Regions from separate parts of the Pseudomonas hefeiensis genome, predicted to be linked through region 1. Evidence: predicted binding sites of a transcription regulator. Region 1 holds the regulator's gene; each other region holds the start of a gene.
The links. Region 1 encodes FliA, which starts transcription of late flagellar genes. Its sites were predicted from a motif close to CTAAAGTTTNNNNNNNNNNNGCCGNTAA; they were not measured.
Positions count from the first base shown of each region.

Region 1 (4,187 bases):
CGTGAACTGATGGAAGTTCAGCTCGGCTCCCTGGCCTGGAACCAGTTGCAAGGCAACCGTCCGGCCCAGGCTAACCCTGTGGCGTCGCCTGCAACGCATCGGTCTGTCCGGCCCGTTGTCCCGCGACCTGCTGGCGCTGATCAACGATATCGAAGAACCTCGCCAGGCCTGGCGCATGTTGCTGGCGCACCTGGCGCGGATGATCGCCACACCGGAAGTCGAGCCCCTCGAAGAAGGTGGAGTCATTGCCATGGTCGGCCCGGCCGGCATGGGCAAGACCACCACCCTGGCCAAGCTCGCAGCGCGTTATGTACTCAAGTACGGCGCTCAGAGCATCGCCCTGGTGAGCATGGACAGCTTCCGTATCGGTGCCCAGGAACAACTCAAGACCCTGGGTCGGATCCTCAATGTGTCGGTGACCCATGTGGATCCGGGCCAAGTCCCTGGCCCAGGCGCTGGAACCACTGCTGCGCAAGCGCGTCGTACTGATTGATACCGCCGGCCTGCAAGCCAGCGATCCGGCCCTGCGCATGCAGCTCGAAAGCCTGGCCGGGCGCGGTATCCGGTCAAAAAATTATCTCGTGTTGGCAACCACCAGCCAGAAACAGGTTCTAACCGCCGCATACCACAGCTACAAACGCTGCGGGCTGGCCGGCTGCATCCTGACTAAGCTGGATGAAACGGCAAGCCTGGGCGAGGTGTTGAGCCTGGCCATCGGTCATGATTTACCGGTGGCCTACCTGACCGACGGGCCGCGGATCCCGGATGATTTGCATCTGCCGCGCCGTCATCAACTGGTCAGTCGTGCCGTGAGTGTGCAAATGCAGGAAGAACCCAGCGAAGAAGCCATGGCTGATATGTTCGCTGACATCTACCACAGCCCGACCAAGCAGGTCGGCTGAGGTAATCATGAATATTTTTTGTACCTACATCGATGGTCTGCCATGCATTGTTCCTTCATGCGAGCGCGCAGCCAGTAATGTGGCCTCCGTCTAAGTAAGACAAGGTAAAGAACGAACATGGGCAGCATGCATCCCGTACAGGTGATCGCGGTGACCGGCGGCAAAGGTGGCGTCGGCAAGACTAACGTGTCAGTGAACTTGTCCCTGGCTCTGGCAGAGCTTGGCCGACGGGTCATGCTGCTGGACGCCGACCTGGGCCTGGCGAACGTCGATGTGCTGCTGGGGCTCACACCCAAGCGCACGCTGGCGGACGTGATAGAGGGCCGCTGCGAACTGCGCGACGTGCTGCTGCAGGGGCCGGGCGGAATCCGCATCGTGCCCGCGGCGTCCGGTACCCAGAGCATGGTTCACCTGACCCCGGCCCAGCACGCCGGCCTGATCCAGGCCTTCAGCGACATCGGTGACAACCTTGATGTGCTGGTGATCGACACCGCAGCCGGTATCGGTGATTCGGTCGTCAGTTTCGTACGCGCTGCCCAGGAAGTGCTCCTGGTGGTTTGCGACGAACCGACGTCCATCACCGACGCCTATGCCCTGATCAAGCTATTGAATCGCGACTACGGCATGAACCGCTTCCGCGTCCTGGCCAACATGGCCCAGAGCCCCCAGGAAGGACGCAACCTGTTCGCCAAGTTGACGAAGGTCACGGATCGCTTCCTGGATGTCGCCCTACAATACGTCGGCGCTGTGCCCTACGACGAAAGCGTACGCAAGGCTGTCCAGAAGCAACGTGCCGTTTATGAAGCCTTTCCACGTTCCAAATGCGCGCTGGCGTTCAAGGCAATCGCCCAGAAGGTCGATACCTGGCCGCTGCCGGCCAACCCGCGCGGGCATCTGGAGTTTTTCGTCGAGCGTCTCGTGCAACAAACAGCAGGGCCCGTGTTATGACAGCCAGCGGTTACAACCATCTCTACAAGAAATCGGCACGGGACGCCCAATACGAACTGATCGAGCGTTACGCGCCTTTGGTCAAGCGTATCGCCTATCACTTGCTGGCGCGTTTGCCGGCCAGTGTCCAGGTCGAAGACCTGATCCAGGCGGGCATGATCGGCCTGCTCGAAGTGTCGAACAAATACGACGCGAGCAAGGGCGCCAGTTTCGAGACCTATGCAGGTATCCGCATTCGCGGGGCGATGCTCGATGAAGTCCGCAAGGGTGATTGGGCGCCGCGTTCGGTGCATCGCAATACCCGCATGGTCAGTGACGCAATTCGCGCCATTGAAGCTAAAACCGGGCGTGACGCTAAAGATCACGAGGTTGCGGCCGAACTCCAATTGAGTCTCGATGATTATTACGGGATTTTGAACGATACCTTGGGCAGCCGCCTGTTCAGTTTCGACGACCTGTTGCAGGACGGCGAACACGAAGGGCTGCACGAGGATGGCGCGAGTGCTCACATGGAGCCATCGCGTGATCTGGAAGATGAGCGTTTCCAGAGCGCGCTGGCGGATGCGATTGCCAATTTGCCGGAGCGTGAGCGACTGGTCTTGGCGCTGTACTACGACGAAGAGCTGAACCTCAAGGAAATCGGTGAGGTCCTGGGGGTCAGCGAATCGCGGGTCAGCCAGTTACACAGCCAGTGCGCGGCCCGTTTGCGGGGGCGTTTGGGGGAGTGGCGAGCGCGCTGACAGGCAGTGTGGGGACACTGCGAACGGGATTGGCATGGCTTGCGCTGCGCCAGTCTCCATCCGTTGTGCTCCAGACCGTTGTCGAGTGTTGTGCCGGATTGATTGAAATGGCGCGTTCAGGTGCTGGGCGCGTTTAAGACTGCTTGGAGGTCGAATTGGACAAGAACATGAAAATCCTCATCGTTGATGACTTCTCAACGATGCGGCGGATCATAAAAAACCTGTTGCGTGACCTTGGGTTCACCAACACTGTCGAGGCCGACGATGGCACCACTGCCATTCCGGTTCTCAACAGCGGAAGCATCGACTTTCTGGTGACTGACTGGAACATGCCCGGCATGACCGGTATCGACTTGCTGCGCCATGTGCGCGCCGACGAAAAACTCAAGCACCTTCCGGTGCTGATGGTCACTGCCGAAGCCAAGCGCGAGCAGATCATCGAAGCGGCCCAGGCCGGTGTGAACGGCTACGTGGTCAAACCCTTCACGGCCCAGGCGTTGAAAGAGAAGATCGAAAAAATCTTCGAACGCATCGGTTAACGGCGCCACGGGGGAGCTATGGATAACGAATCTTCAATGGGCGACTTTGAATCGACCCTGAAAAAACATGCCCGCGAACTGGTCGACAGCCTTGAAAAAGGCCGCTTTGGCGATGCGGTTCAAATGATCCATGAGCTCAACCAGACCCGTGACCGCGGTCTGTATCAGGAAGTGGGCAAGCTCACGCGTGAACTGCACAGCGCGATTGTCAATTTTCAGATCGATCCGAATATGCCGCAGGCCGAGGAGGTCTCGCAGATCACCGACGCGACCGAGCGTCTGGGTTATGTGGTCAAGCTGACCGAGGCCGCGGCCAACCGCACCATGGACCTGGTGGAGAGCGCAACGCCGCTGGTCAATGGCCTGAGTGATGAAGCCCAGGCCTTGAGCACCGACTGGGGCCGTTTCATGCGGCGCGAAGTCGGTGCTGAAGAGTTTCGGGAGCTGGCCCGTCGGGTCGACGGTTTCCTGACGCGCAGTAGCACCGAGAACCGCGCCGTGGCGAGCAACCTCAACGACATTCTGCTGGCTCAGGACTATCAAGACCTGACCGGCCAGGTGATCAAACGGGTGACCCAACTGGTCACCGAAGTGGAAAGCAATCTGCTCAAACTGGTGTTGATGGCCAGCCAGGTCGACCGCTTTGCAGGCATCGAACACGACCGTGAAGCGATGCTTGCGGAAAAAGATCCACAAAAACATCTCTCTCAGGGTGAAGGTCCGCAAATTCATGCCGATAAAAGAGAAGACGTTATGTCCGGTCAGGACGATGTGGACGATTTGCTGTCCAGCCTTGGATTCTGAGTTTTAGCCCTGTTTTAGGAGCAGCCATTAATGAGCTTCGGCGCCGATGAAGAGATCCTTCAGGATTTCCTGGTTGAGGCCGGCGAGATTCTAGAGCAACTGTCCGAGCAATTGGTCGAGCTGGAAAGCCGACCAGATGATGCGGATCTGCTCAATGCAATTTTTCGCGGTTTCCACACTGTAAAAGGAGGCGCCGGCTTCCTCCAGCTCAATGAGCTGGTGGAGTGCTGTCATATTGCCGAGAACGTGTTCGA
Region 1 covers NZ_CP117449.1:4,633,517-4,637,703, reverse strand. Annotated here, with positions in the region: partial or broken gene flhF (flagellar biosynthesis protein FlhF) at 1-902, shown strand, start outside; gene fleN (flagellar synthesis regulator FleN) at 1,020-1,850, shown strand; gene fliA (RNA polymerase sigma factor FliA) at 1,847-2,590, shown strand; gene PSH57_RS20760 (chemotaxis response regulator CheY) at 2,758-3,129, shown strand; gene PSH57_RS20755 (protein phosphatase CheZ) at 3,148-3,933, shown strand; gene PSH57_RS20750 (chemotaxis protein CheA) at 3,964-4,187, shown strand, end outside.

Region 2 (4,187 bases), 2.3 Mb from region 1:
CGACCCGGCAGCAACACCCGCTCAACCGGCGCAGCCGACCCAACCGGTACACCCACAGGCCACTCAACCTGTGAATGCCCCGCACACCATCGATGTGCAGGCACAGAAAGTCGAAGAGCCGGCCCGCAAAGACTCGTGAGCACTGACTAATGTTTGGGATCAGCTTCACTGAACTGCTGCTCGTCGGCCTCGTTGCCCTGCTGGTGCTGGGCCCCGAGCGGCTGCCGGGCGCTGCGCGCACCGCAGGTCTATGGATCGGGCGGCTCAAGCGCAGTTTCAATGCGATCAAACAGGAAGTTGAACGTGAAATCGGGGCCGACGACATTCGTCGGCAACTTCACAACGAACACATTCTGTCCTTGGAGCAGGAAGCGCGGAAAATCTTCACCCCGACCCAGCAGGAGCCGACACCGGTTCAGCCAGCGGTCGAGCCGACGATTGCCCCACAGGCGCCGGTGGATGACACGCCGCCTGTGGGATCCGAGCCCGCGAACCCCGTGGAGCCCGCCCCGACAGTGGCAACGCCAGCAGTTCCCAACGACCCTACTTTGCCGCCGCGAGCCCCATGAGCGATATTCCTGAAAACGACCAGCCGATGCCGCTGGTATCGCACCTCACCGAGTTGCGCACCCGCCTGTTGCGCTGTGTGGCGGCGATTTTCGTCATCTTCGCCGGGCTGTTTGCCTTCACCCAACAGATCTACACCTTCGTTTCCACACCGCTGCGTCAGTACCTGCCGGAAGGCGCGACGATGATCGCCACCGACGTGTCGTCACCGTTCCTGACGCCGCTCAAGCTGACGATGATGGTCTCGCTGTTCCTGGCGATCCCGGTGATCCTGCACCAGATCTGGGGCTTCATCGCGCCAGGCCTGTACAAGCATGAAAAACGCATCGCCGTGCCGCTGCTGATGTCCAGCATTCTGCTGTTCTACACCGGCATGGCCTTCGCCTATTACCTGGTGTTCCCGCTGATCTTCAAGTTCTTCGCCGCCGCCACGCCCGCGGGCGTGGAAATGATGACCGACATCACCAGTTACCTGGATTTCGTCATGACGCTGTTCTTCGCCTTCGGCGTGGCGTTCGAAATCCCGGTAGCCGTGGTGCTGCTGGTGTGGATCGGCGTGGTCGACGTTGCGTACCTGAAGAAAATCCGTCCGTACGTGATCATCGGCTGCTTCGTGGTCGGCATGATCCTGACCCCGCCGGACATTTTCTCCCAGACCCTGCTGGCCGTGCCGATGTGGCTGCTGTTCGAGATCGGCATCCTGTTCGGCGGCCTGGTGCGCAAGCGCCGGGAAGAAGCAGACGATCAACCGGTCGACGACCATAACGACCAGCCGCCAGCGACCCAAGCGTGAACCTGCTGCTGCTTGAAGAGGCCGACTTCATCGGGCCCGACCGCGTCGTGCTGAGCGATCGCCGCTTGACCCACATGCAGCAAGTGCACCGCAGCGCCGTCGGCGACAGCCTGCGGGTCGGGCGTATCGGCGGGTTGATGGGCACGGCCCAGGTGCTGCGCCTGGAAGCCCGCGAAGCCGAACTGCAAGTGACACTCGACCAACCTGCGCCAGCCAAGCTGCCGCTGACGCTGGTACTGGCCTTGCCTCGACCAAAAATGCTCCGGCGGGTGTTCCAGACCATCGCCACCATGGGTGTGCCGCGCGTGGTGCTGGTCAACAGCTATCGTGTGGAAAAGAGCTTCTGGCAAACCCCATTCCTGGAGCCCGAGGCCATTCGCGAACAACTGATCCTTGGCCTGGAGCAGGCGCGCGACAGCGTGCTGCCAGAGATCATCATCGAAAAGCGCTTCAAGCCCTTCGTTGAAGACCGCCTGCCGGCCATGGCGAACGGCACCCGTGGTCTGGTCGGTCATCCAGGAAACTACCCCCCCTGCCCTCGCGCACTGGACGAATCCGTGACCCTGGCCATCGGCCCCGAAGGCGGCTGGATTCCTTACGAAATTGACCTGCTGGCCAAGGCCGGGCTGCAACCGGTACAACTGGGCGAACGTATCCTGCGCGTCGAAACTGCCGTCACCGCGCTGCTCGCACGGCTGTTCTGAGCCCGCAGCTTGCAAACTTTTTAGGGCAAGCTCCAGGACCCTCAGTTCATTTCTACAGATCCCTCCCGTCCCGCCGATACAGCTCCCATAAAACCAATTCAGTGCAGCAAGGGAGAAATCAGCATGTTCCGAATGCTTACCCAGAGTCTGGGAAACGTAGGCGTCAATCGCAAACTCGGCTTCGGCTTCGGTCTGGTGCTATTTCTAACCTTGATGATCGCTTTCACCGGCTGGAGCGGTCTGGGCAATGTCATCAGCCGTGGCGACAAGCTGGGCTACATTTCCACCCTGAACGAGTTGAGCAAGGACCTGCGCCTGGCGCGCCTGGACTACTACACCACACGGGGCGAGAACGGTCCCCAGGAAGTCAACGATCTGCTAGCCAAACTCGAGGCCGGCCTGACCGCCGCACGCCAGATGATCGAGCAGCCGGCCGACGTGGCGCTGATCGACAAACAGCTGGCCGCCGTGGCCGAGTACAAAAGCGCCTTCGCCGAGATGGCCAACGCCACCGTCAGCCGTGAAGATGCTCGCAGCAAACTCGGCGCCAGTGCCGACAACGCCGTGGCCCGCATCGCCGAAGTTGAAAAAGCGATGCTACAAAGCGAGAACATCGCCCAGTTCAACAACGTGGTATCCCTGAGCAAGGCGATCCAGCAAGCGCGCTACCAGGTTCGCGGCTACACCTACAGCGGCAAAAGCGAAGCCCAGCAACCGGCCCTTGACGCCATTACCGATGCCCTCAAACTTCTTGCACGCCTGCCGGCGCAGTTGCCTGAGGAGCATTCCGCCAACCTGCAGCAGGCCAGCGATTCGATCAACGCCTACCGTGCAGCAGTCAGCCAGTTCCGCGACTCCCAGCTTGATACCGCCGCGGCGCTCAAGCGCATGACCGAGCAAGGCGAGGTATTGCTTGAGTCCAGCAAAAGCCTGACCGTGTCCCAGACCGCCGTGCGCGACCACGACGCCACCAAGGCCAAGACTGTCCTGGTATCGGCTGCCCTGCTGGCCATGTTGTTCGGCGTGATCGCAGCATTGGTCATCACCCGGCAGATCGTCGGCCCGCTGGACCAGACCCTCAAAGTCGCCGAGCGCGTTGCTGCGGGCGACCTGACCCACAACCTCACCTCCGAGCGCCGCGACGAACTGGGCCAATTACAGCGCGCCATGCAGAGCATGACCGTGGGCCTGCGGCAATTGATCGGCGGCATCAGCGACGGCGTTACGCAAATCGCCAGCGCCGCCGAACAACTCTCGGCCGTGACCGAACAGACCAGCGCCGGGGTCAACAGCCAGAAAGTGGAAACCGACCAGGTTGCCACCGCCATGCACGAAATGACCGCCACGGTGCAGGAAGTGGCGCGCAATGCCGAGGAAGCTTCCGAAGCGGCCGTCGCGGCTGACCAGCAGGCACGCGAGGGTGAAAAAGTGGTCGGTGAAGCCATCGCCCAGATCGAACGCCTGGCCGTCGAAGTGGGTAACTCCACCACTGCGATGGGCGACCTCAAGCGCGAAAGCGACAAGATTGGCAGCGTGCTGGACGTGATCAAGTCCGTAGCCCAGCAAACCAACCTGCTGGCCCTTAACGCAGCTATCGAAGCGGCCCGTGCCGGCGAAGCCGGACGTGGTTTCGCGGTGGTGGCTGACGAGGTCCGCAGCCTGGCCCAGCGTACCCAGAAGTCCACTGAAGAAATCGAAGAACTGATCATCGGCCTGCAGTCGGGCACCGAGCAGGTCGCGACCATCATGGACAACAGCCGCAGCCTGACCGACAACAGCGTCGAACTGACCCGCCGCGCCGGTGGATCCCTGGAAAACATCACCCGCACGGTCTCGGCCATTCAGTCGATGAACCAGCAGATCGCTGCGGCGGCTGAGCAGCAGAGTGCTGTGGCCGAAGAGATCAACCGCAGCGTGCTGAACGTACGCGATGTGTCGGAGCAAACTGCGTCGTCCAGTGAAGAGACCGCCGCCTCCAGTGCTGAGCTGGCGCGGTTGGGGGTGCATTTGCAGACGTTGGTGGGGCGGTTCAGGGTTTAACTTGGGGTATGACACACCCACATGGGTTACAAATCAGTTCACGCACATAGGTAACAGTTTTTAACTGGCATGGTCGATTTCAC
Region 2 covers NZ_CP117449.1:488,523-492,709, reverse strand. Annotated here, with positions in the region: gene PSH57_RS02125 (twin-arginine translocase TatA/TatE family subunit) at 1-139, shown strand, start outside; gene tatB (Sec-independent protein translocase protein TatB) at 150-569, shown strand; gene tatC (twin-arginine translocase subunit TatC) at 566-1,360, shown strand; gene PSH57_RS02110 (16S rRNA (uracil(1498)-N(3))-methyltransferase) at 1,357-2,064, shown strand; gene PSH57_RS02105 (methyl-accepting chemotaxis protein) at 2,197-4,104, shown strand.
Region 2: a site for FliA is predicted at 2,117-2,144, ahead of PSH57_RS02105 (methyl-accepting chemotaxis protein). Genes of this name have one in related genera too.

Region 3 (4,187 bases), 1.1 Mb from region 1:
GGAAACCGATGTGGAAATCACCAGCAGCAAGCCCGCTGCTGTCGACAGCGCCGCCGCCAGGCCGCCAGCGGCAATCAGGGCGATCACCCAGCCTGGCAACCCGGCAATCTCCGGGTTGGCCAGAACCATGATGTCGTTGTCGACATACAGTTCGTTGGCCACTGGTGAAACCTGGTTGCTCAGCAGCCGCTGCTCGTTCGCCCCGCGTTCACCCGTGAAGCTCGGCGCGCCGACCAGGGCCGCCCCCGGGCCATACTGGATGATGCCGTCATTGTTCTTATCTGCCCAGGCGATCAGACCCGAGTTTTCCCACGTCTTGAGCCAGGCCGGCGCGGTGGCGTAGCTGACGTTGGGGATCGAGGTCAGCAGATTGGTGCGCGCGAAAGCCGCCACGGCCGGCGCTGTAGTGTAGAGAATGGCGATGAACAGCAGTGCGTAGCCTGCTGACTTGCGCGCATCACGCACGGTCGGCGTAGTGAAGAAGCGCACAATCACATGAGGCAGGCCCGCGGTCCCGACCATCAACGCCATGGTGATGAAAAACACGTCGATGGTCGATTTGGTGCCGTCGGTATAGGCCGTGAAGCCCAGCTCCGCACCCAGCCCGTTGAGCCGCTCGATCACACTTTGGCCGGAGCCGGTGACCTCGCTGATGAAGCCCAGTTGCGGGATCGGATTGCCGGTGATCATCATCGAGATATAAATCGCCGGCACCATGTAGGCAAAAATCATTACGCAGTACTGCGCCACCTGGGTGTAGGTGATGCCCTTCATGCCGCCCAGCACGGAGTAGAAGAACACGATGGCCATACCGATCATCACGCCGGTATTGATATCCACCTCCAGGTAACGGGAGAACACGATGCCCACGCCACGCATTTGCCCCGCCACATACGTGAAGGAAATGAAGATCACGCAGATCACCGCCACCACCCGCGCCGTCTGCGAGTAGTAACGCGCACCAACGAACTCCGGCACGGTGAACTTGCCGAACTTGCGCAGATACGGCGCCAGACACATCGCCAGCAGCACATAGCCACCGGTCCAGCCCATCAGGTAGACCGAGCCGTCATAGCCGGCGAAGGCGATGATCCCGGCCATGGAGATGAATGAGGCGGCCGACATCCAGTCGGCCCCGGTGGCCATGCCGTTGAGTACCGGGTGCACGCCTTTGCTGGCCACGTAGTACTCGCTGGTGGAGCCGGCGCGCGTCCAGATGGCAATGCCGATATAGAGCGCAAAGGACGCACCGACGAACAGGTAGATCAGGGTTTGGGTATCCATGCTCGTCGGCCTCAGTCTTCGTGGACGTCATACTTGCGATCGAGCTGATTCATCTTCCAGACATAGAAGAAAATCTCGAGCACAAAGACATAGATGGACCCCTGCTGGGCGAACCAGAATCCCAGGGGCGTACCGAAGAAGCTGATGGTGTTGAGCTGGTCAACCAGCAAAATGCCAAAGCCGAACGACACCAAGAACCAGATTGCCAGCAACATCAGCATCCAGCGCAGGTTTTCCGTCCAGTAGGCACGCGCAGCCTGTTGTTTTTGAGCGGACATGAAATCAACTCCCGTTGTTTTTATTGTTTTCCACTCAAACCGTAGCAGTCACCGGGCAGAGCGCTAGTACGACTTTCGTCTAACCTCCCTCCCCTGAATATTGACATTCGCCTTCCCCCCTTAACGGGACGGGTTAAAGACCGCGGAAACCCTCGTCGTGATATCAAATCGCCCATTATCCTAAAGCTTTGCCGTACGCGGTCGAATGTATGCCATCGAAGTATTTTTTACCCGGGAGCAACGGATGCAGACGCTAAAGGCCTTGTACGAGTCTATCGAGATGCAGTTTTTCGATACGCTCACCAAAAAGCTGTCGAGCCTTTTCCTGCTGGTCGTGGTCAGTGGGCTGCTTTATTGGGTGGCGGTCAGTGCCCGCGCCGACATTGTGCTGCAGTTGCACACAGCTCAACTGGACCCCGTGCTACTGGGGCAAGTCGAGGGCCGGCTCGACAGCCTCACCCATGCCCTGCTCTTCGGCGCGCTGCTGACGCTGTGCATGATCAGCTTCATGGTCTGGTACTTTCGCCACCTCATCGTGCGCCCCGTCACGGCCATGACCAAGGCCCTCGAGGAGATCGCCAGCGGTGAAGGCGACCTGTCCAAAGACCTGCCCCTGGTGACCCACGACGAAATCCGCGTGCTGGCCGACACCTGCAACCGTTTCCTGGCCAAGCAGCGGGAGATCATCAGTAATGTCCAGGCGCTGACCGTGCACATTGCGGTCGAATCGGCGCGCTCGTTGAAAAACATCAGCGACTCCAGCGACAGCGCTACCCACCAGGCCCGCTTCGCCAAGGAAGTGATGGACCAGAGCAACACCGCCGTGGGCCGCATCGAAGAAGTTTCACGCCAGACCCAGGGCATCTCCAGCACCACCGCCCAGAACCTGAGCATGGCCCGCGACTCCTATGCCGAGCTGCTGGAGGTGACGGGTAACATCAGCGAAATATCCAGCAGCCTCAATGAGTTCGCCACGCTGGTAGGCGCCCTGAACCAACGCTCTTCCAGCATCAAGTCCATCGTTGGGCTGATCCAGCAGATCTCTGCCCAAACCAACCTGCTGGCCCTCAATGCGGCCATCGAAGCCGCCCGGGCCGGTGAAAGCGGCCGGGGTTTTGCCGTGGTGGCCGATGAGGTGCGCACGCTGGCGCAGAATGTCAGCCGGGCCACGGACGATATCTCGCGCAACATCGACGCCATGCTCGAAGAAGTCAGTTCCACACATGAACAGACCAACCAGATCAGCCACAGCGCCCGGGAAACCCAGAAAGTCGTGGAGCGCGCCTCGGGCCATTTCGAAAGCATGATCGGCGACTTCGAATCCACCAATGGCAAATTGGCCGATATCGCTTCCCATATCCAGTTGTTCGCCGAATCCAACACAGGCATCAACGAACGGGTCACGCAGATCCATGCCGACAGCCAGTCGATAGACCAACGCATGCAGCATTCGGCAACGGCGACCCGCGACCTGTCCGGTGTCGCTGAAAAGGTCCAGGCATTGTTGGGCCGGTTCGTGCTCGGTCATGGCAAGCTGGATGCCGCCATCACCCGGGCCAGCCAGTGCCGCGATAGCCTCCAGGTCCAGCTGGAGGCGCTGCAGCAGGATGGTCTCAACCTGTTCGATCAGAACTACCAACTGATTCCCGGCACCGATCCCAAGCAATACATGACCAGCTACACCGAACGCTTTGCCCAGGTGTGCCAGGAGCAATGCGACAAACTCACCCGCAGCACCCCGGGCGGTAAAGTCTCATTCATCGTCGACACCAAGGGTTATTGCCCGGTGAACAACAGCTGGGTTTCCAAACAGCCGACGGGCGAGCGTGCCGTCGACCTGCCGGTGTGCCGCAACAAACGGATCTTCAACGACCCGATCGGCCTGCGCGCGGCGGGCAACACCCAGCGCTTCCTGCTCCAGACCTACCTGCGCGATACCGGGGAAATCATGACCGAGATCGACGTCCCGTTTTTCTTCGGCGGCCGCCATTGGGGCAACTTGCGGGTCGGGTTCGATGCGGCGGTGTTGTTGGCAGAGTGATGCATTGCAACTGGTTCGGTGGTGAAGCAAATCCCGAGGCTATCCTAAAACAACTGTGGGAGCGGGCTTGCTCGCGATAGCGGTGTGTCAGCAAACATCAATGCTGCTGACCTGACGCCTTCGCGAGCAGGCTCGCTCCCACAAGGGGATCGGTGGTGTTTCCGAATCCCGAGGCCACTGCAAAACAACTGTGGGAGCGAGCCTGCTCGCGATAGCGGTGGATCAGCAAACATCAATGCTGCTGACCTGACGCCTTCGCGAGCAGGCTCGCTCCCACAAGGGTTCTGTGGTGATGCAAATCCCGAGGCCACCGCAAAACAACTGTGGGAGCGGGCCTGCTCGCGATAGCGGTGGGTCAGCAAACATCAATGCTGCTGACCTGACGCCTTCGCGAGCAAGCCCGCTCCCACAGGGGTACCTCAACCCAAGCGGTGCTTCAACAGCACTTGGGCCCCGCCTTGCCGCCGTAACGGGCTTCCTGGCGTTCGCGGAAGAACGCCTCGTAGTCCATCAGCGGTTTGTCCGGGTGTTTGCTTTGCATGTGCTCGACGTAGTTGTCGTAGTCGGGCATGCCGACCATCAGG
Region 3 covers NZ_CP117449.1:3,563,106-3,567,292, forward strand. Annotated here, with positions in the region: gene PSH57_RS15860 (sodium:solute symporter family protein) at 1-1,284, opposite strand, end outside; gene PSH57_RS15865 (DUF4212 domain-containing protein) at 1,296-1,562, opposite strand; gene PSH57_RS15870 (methyl-accepting chemotaxis protein) at 1,807-3,603, shown strand; gene PSH57_RS15875 (YbdD/YjiX family protein) at 4,040-4,187, opposite strand, start outside.
Region 3: a site for FliA is predicted at 1,743-1,770, ahead of PSH57_RS15870 (methyl-accepting chemotaxis protein). Genes of this name have one in related genera too.

Region 4 (4,187 bases), 2.8 Mb from region 1:
ACGGCCGCACCCACGCCGCCGTGCAGGCGGGTGATCATCTCTTCGATTTCTTCGGTCGATTGCTGAGTCCGCTTGGCCAGGGTCCGCACTTCGTCGGCCACCACCGCAAAACCGCGCCCCTGCTCTCCGGCCCGTGCCGCTTCGATCGCGGCGTTGAGCGCCAGCAGGTTAGTCTGCTCGGCGATGCTCTTGATCACGTCCAGCACACGACTGATGGCCTGGCTGTCAGTCGCCAGTTGATTGATCACCTGCACCGACTGATCGATCTCGCTGGCCAAGCGCACGATACTGCTCTGTTGCGACTCCACCAACCCGCGCCCGCTGAGGGTTTCGTCGTTCACGCTGTGGGCGCTACTGACCGCCGCGGCGGCGCTGCGAGCCACTTCCTGGGCAGTGGCCGACATCTGGTTCATCGCCGTGGCGACCAGCTCGATCTGACTGCGCTGCCCGGAAACGGCCTGATTACTCTGGGCCGACACCGCCTCCACCTGTCCGGCCTGGCGCTCGACCTCGGCAACGGTGTGGCCGACCTGTTCGATCAGGTCATGGATCTTCGCCACCGTGCCATTGAACACTTCACCCAACTCCCCCAACTCATCCTTGCTGCGCGCCACGAAGTTGACCGTCATGTCGCCCGCTGCGACCTTATCCATCATTTCGCCGAGATGCTTGAGGGTGGTGCGGGTCGAGGCGTAGAAGCCGGCGTACAGGTAAAAAATCAGCAGGAATACGGCGACCAGCGCAACCGCTTGCAGCACCATGTGACTGCGGTTCTGCTCCAGGCGATGCTGCAGCTGAACGTCCAGAAAACCCAGAGTCACGTCGTTCAGTCGGTAGGTCTGTTCCATCAGACTGCTGACCTGCTCGTAAAACGGCAGCCATGGGGCATCCAGCGTGTCAGCCATCACCACCTGATCTTCGATCAATTCACCGGCTTTCTTCAGGGTCGCCTTGCTGCTTTCGGCCTGAGTGGCAAGCGCCTGCTCGGCGGCCTTGCTAGAACCCAGGGCGTCCTGGAGCTTGAGATCATATTCACCCTGGAGCTTTTCGATTTGCCCCAGCAACTCGTCGAAGCGGGTGCTCGACGCCGAATTGAGAAAGCCCAGGCCCAGGGACGCAGCGCCCAGCGCACGGCCCTCACCCAGGGTTTGGGTAACGTTGGGGGTCACACCGATGATCAGTTCGCTCAGTTGGCGGATGTCGCCTTGGTTGTCGCGGCTCAGGCCAGCCTGGCTGGCAATGATTTGACTGAACATCTGCGCGCTGTTGAGCAGCTTGCCGATCAGTGCGCTTTTGCTTTGCAGGGAGCGTTCGGCCTGCTGGGCCTTGAAAGCGGCAATCATTTCGTCGCGCTTGGCATCGAAAGCGCCGACCTGTTCAGGGTCAACGGTCATGGCCTTCAAGCTCTGTAACCGCGCCAGGACCTGTTTTTCGAGGGTGCCGATCTTCGCCTCTACGTCCCCGGCCTTGCCGGACTGACCGAGGCTGGCATTGATCTGCACCAGGTTGTTCAGGGTTTCCAGGTCCCGCCGCAGGGTCAGGCTGCTGCCCAGCAGATCGAGGCTTTGCAGCTCCACTTGCGTGCCCTGGAATTCGCGATAGGAATCGCGCACCAAAAAGAAGTTGGTCACCAGCATCGGCAGCAGAAATAACACGCTGATCAGGCTGAACTTCATGCCGAAGCTCAGGCGGTTCATCAGCGCGACGGCGGGCCAGAGCAAACTCTTCACAAGGAAGTCTCCCGGTTGTATTTCTTGTTTTTATGGGCATGCGCACAGGGGCAGCAGAAAGCCACTATTTGGGCGCTGTCCCTGTATAGCCTAAATCGGCGGGAAGATTTGTAACTTAAGGTTAACGAGACAGGCCTGACATGATTCGGTGGCGAAGGCATTTATCTGTGGGAGCAAGGCTTGCCCGCGATGCAGGCGCCTCGATTTCTGAAAGACCGCATCGCTGTATCGCGGGCAAGCCTTGCTCCCACAGAATCCCTCTCGCCACAGAGCGCGCGCTTGCCTAAGCCAGCACCGTCCACAGCGCAAAACCGGCATACCAGAGCACCGCTGCACGCAACAACAGTTCCCATAGCCGATCCAGGCTGTTGATGCCGTCCGGCCCGGCGACGGGATCGGGGATCTCACCGGCCACCAGCCCGACCTTGCCGATCAGGTGGGCGGCGCTGATGTTCCAGTTCAGCAATTCATGCAGCATGACCCGGCTGACGGCCACGAAGTTGCCCACCAGGGCGAAGCTCGCAGCTAGCAGCCGCACCGGTACCCAATCGAAGGCATGGCGCAACTGCGCCGCCCGCTCGGCCACGCCGGGGTTCTGACTGTGCTCGGCGGCCAGCGCCAGTAGGCGATAGCTCAGGGCCGCGACCGGCCCCAACAGGAAATACCAGAAAATCACCGCGAAAAAACTCTGATAAGCCTGCCACAGCAGATGCCCTTGGACCTGCTCCAGCAACTGCTCACCACTGTCGGCTTCAATGTTCAGATCGCGCTTGGCCACATGATCGGCTGCTTGCAGGTCTTCCCGACGCCACGCGTCACGAAACGGTCCCAGGTCAGCCAGCAGATCCCCTCGACCCAGGCTGTAAATCACCACCAACAGATGCACCGGCAGCGCCAGCAGACCATAGGCCACCGGCTCCAACACCCACAGCAACAATGCCAGCAGCGCCACGGGTAGCAAGATCAGCACAACCAGCACCAGCCAGGGCCGGTTGATCCAGCGCGGTCCGGTCTCGAGTTTGTTCAGTTCGCGCAGCCAACCGCCGTCACGCTGGACCCGATGGCGCAAGGCCGAGAACTTCTCGATCCAGATCGCCAGCAGCAGCACCAGAAAACTCATTGCCCTTCCCCTTCTGTCAGGGCCGCGCGGTAGCGCGCCCAGTCGAATGCCGGCCCCGGATCGGTCTTGCGACCCGGGGCGATGTCGCTGTGGCCACAGATGCGCGGCAGCGTGATCGCCCTGAACGCCGCCTGCAACTGCCAGGTCAGGCAGACCAATGCGGCATATTGCGCGTCAGTGAAGGGCAGATCATCGGTGCCTTCCAGCTCGATGCCTATGGAAAAATCGTTACACGTCTCCCGCCCTTCAAAGCACGAAACGCCCGCATGCCACGCACGATCCAGACAGGAGACAAACTGGGTAACCACGCCGTCACGCTCGATCAGAAAATGCGCAGACACACGCAGATCGGCGATACCGGCAAAATAGGGATGTTGCGTGACATCCAGACGATTCTGGAAAAACTCCTGCACCTTGCCCGTGGAAAACTGTGCCGGCGGCAGGCTGATGTTGTGGATCACCAGCAGTGAAATTTCGCCCTCGGGGCGCGCATTGAAGTTGGGTGATGGGCAATGCCGCACGCCATCGCACCAACCACTGGCGGGGTCCAACTGCATACAGGTTCCTTCGATGACGTCGGTGAATGCCGCCAGTATGCCGCGATCGGCCCTGGCTGCGCGATCACTTGCCGCGATTGAGCTGACGCAGATTGCCCAGCACCGATTCCAGCGCCCGGTCGAACAGCAAGGTGTCGTCCAACAGACGCGCCGTCCCCCGGCGAAACTCCAGGGCCAGGCTGGTGCGGCTGTGCTCCAGCACTTTGAGGCCAGTGCGGTTGACGAAAACGTATTTGCCGGTAGCCTCGATGATCGCCGCCAGTTTGCAGCGCAGGCTGTTGTCATCTTCCTCCTGGAACTCAACCCAGCTCCCCAACCGCAACTGATCGACCTGAATCAGGCCCACATCATCGGCCGGCAGGTGCACCGCCACACTGTCCTCCGGGGCCTTTTGAGCGGTGCGCAGGACTATTTTCTCCGAGACCTGGACCATGATCGGCGAATTGAACGGCTGGGCCTGTTCCGTCACCTGCCCCATACGTTCGAGGGCCAGCACGTGGAGGGCTTCCAGCTCGCTGAAAAATTCGCCGGTGGCAAACGGGTCGAACGCCGAACGGCTCAGGCCTTCACGCAAGGCTTTAAGCAGCTGCGGCACTATCGTGAGCAAGCGCAGGCCGGCATCCGGCTCCTCGTGATGCTGGACGCTCCAGATCAGTTGTTCCAGGGTCAATACGTCGGCCTGCCACTCGGCTGAATATTTGCCGTGCTTGAAGCAGGTCAGCAACAACACCTGACTCCAGGCATGTTGCACGAACTCCACCACCGCCTGCGGCAACACCT
Region 4 covers NZ_CP117449.1:969,657-973,843, reverse strand. Annotated here, with positions in the region: gene PSH57_RS29440 (methyl-accepting chemotaxis protein) at 1-1,730, opposite strand, end outside; gene ampE (regulatory signaling modulator protein AmpE) at 2,014-2,850, opposite strand; gene ampD (1,6-anhydro-N-acetylmuramyl-L-alanine amidase AmpD) at 2,847-3,407, opposite strand; gene PSH57_RS04150 (DUF1631 domain-containing protein) at 3,472-4,187, opposite strand, start outside.
Region 4: a site for FliA is predicted at 1,823-1,850, ahead of PSH57_RS29440 (methyl-accepting chemotaxis protein). Genes of this name have one in related genera too.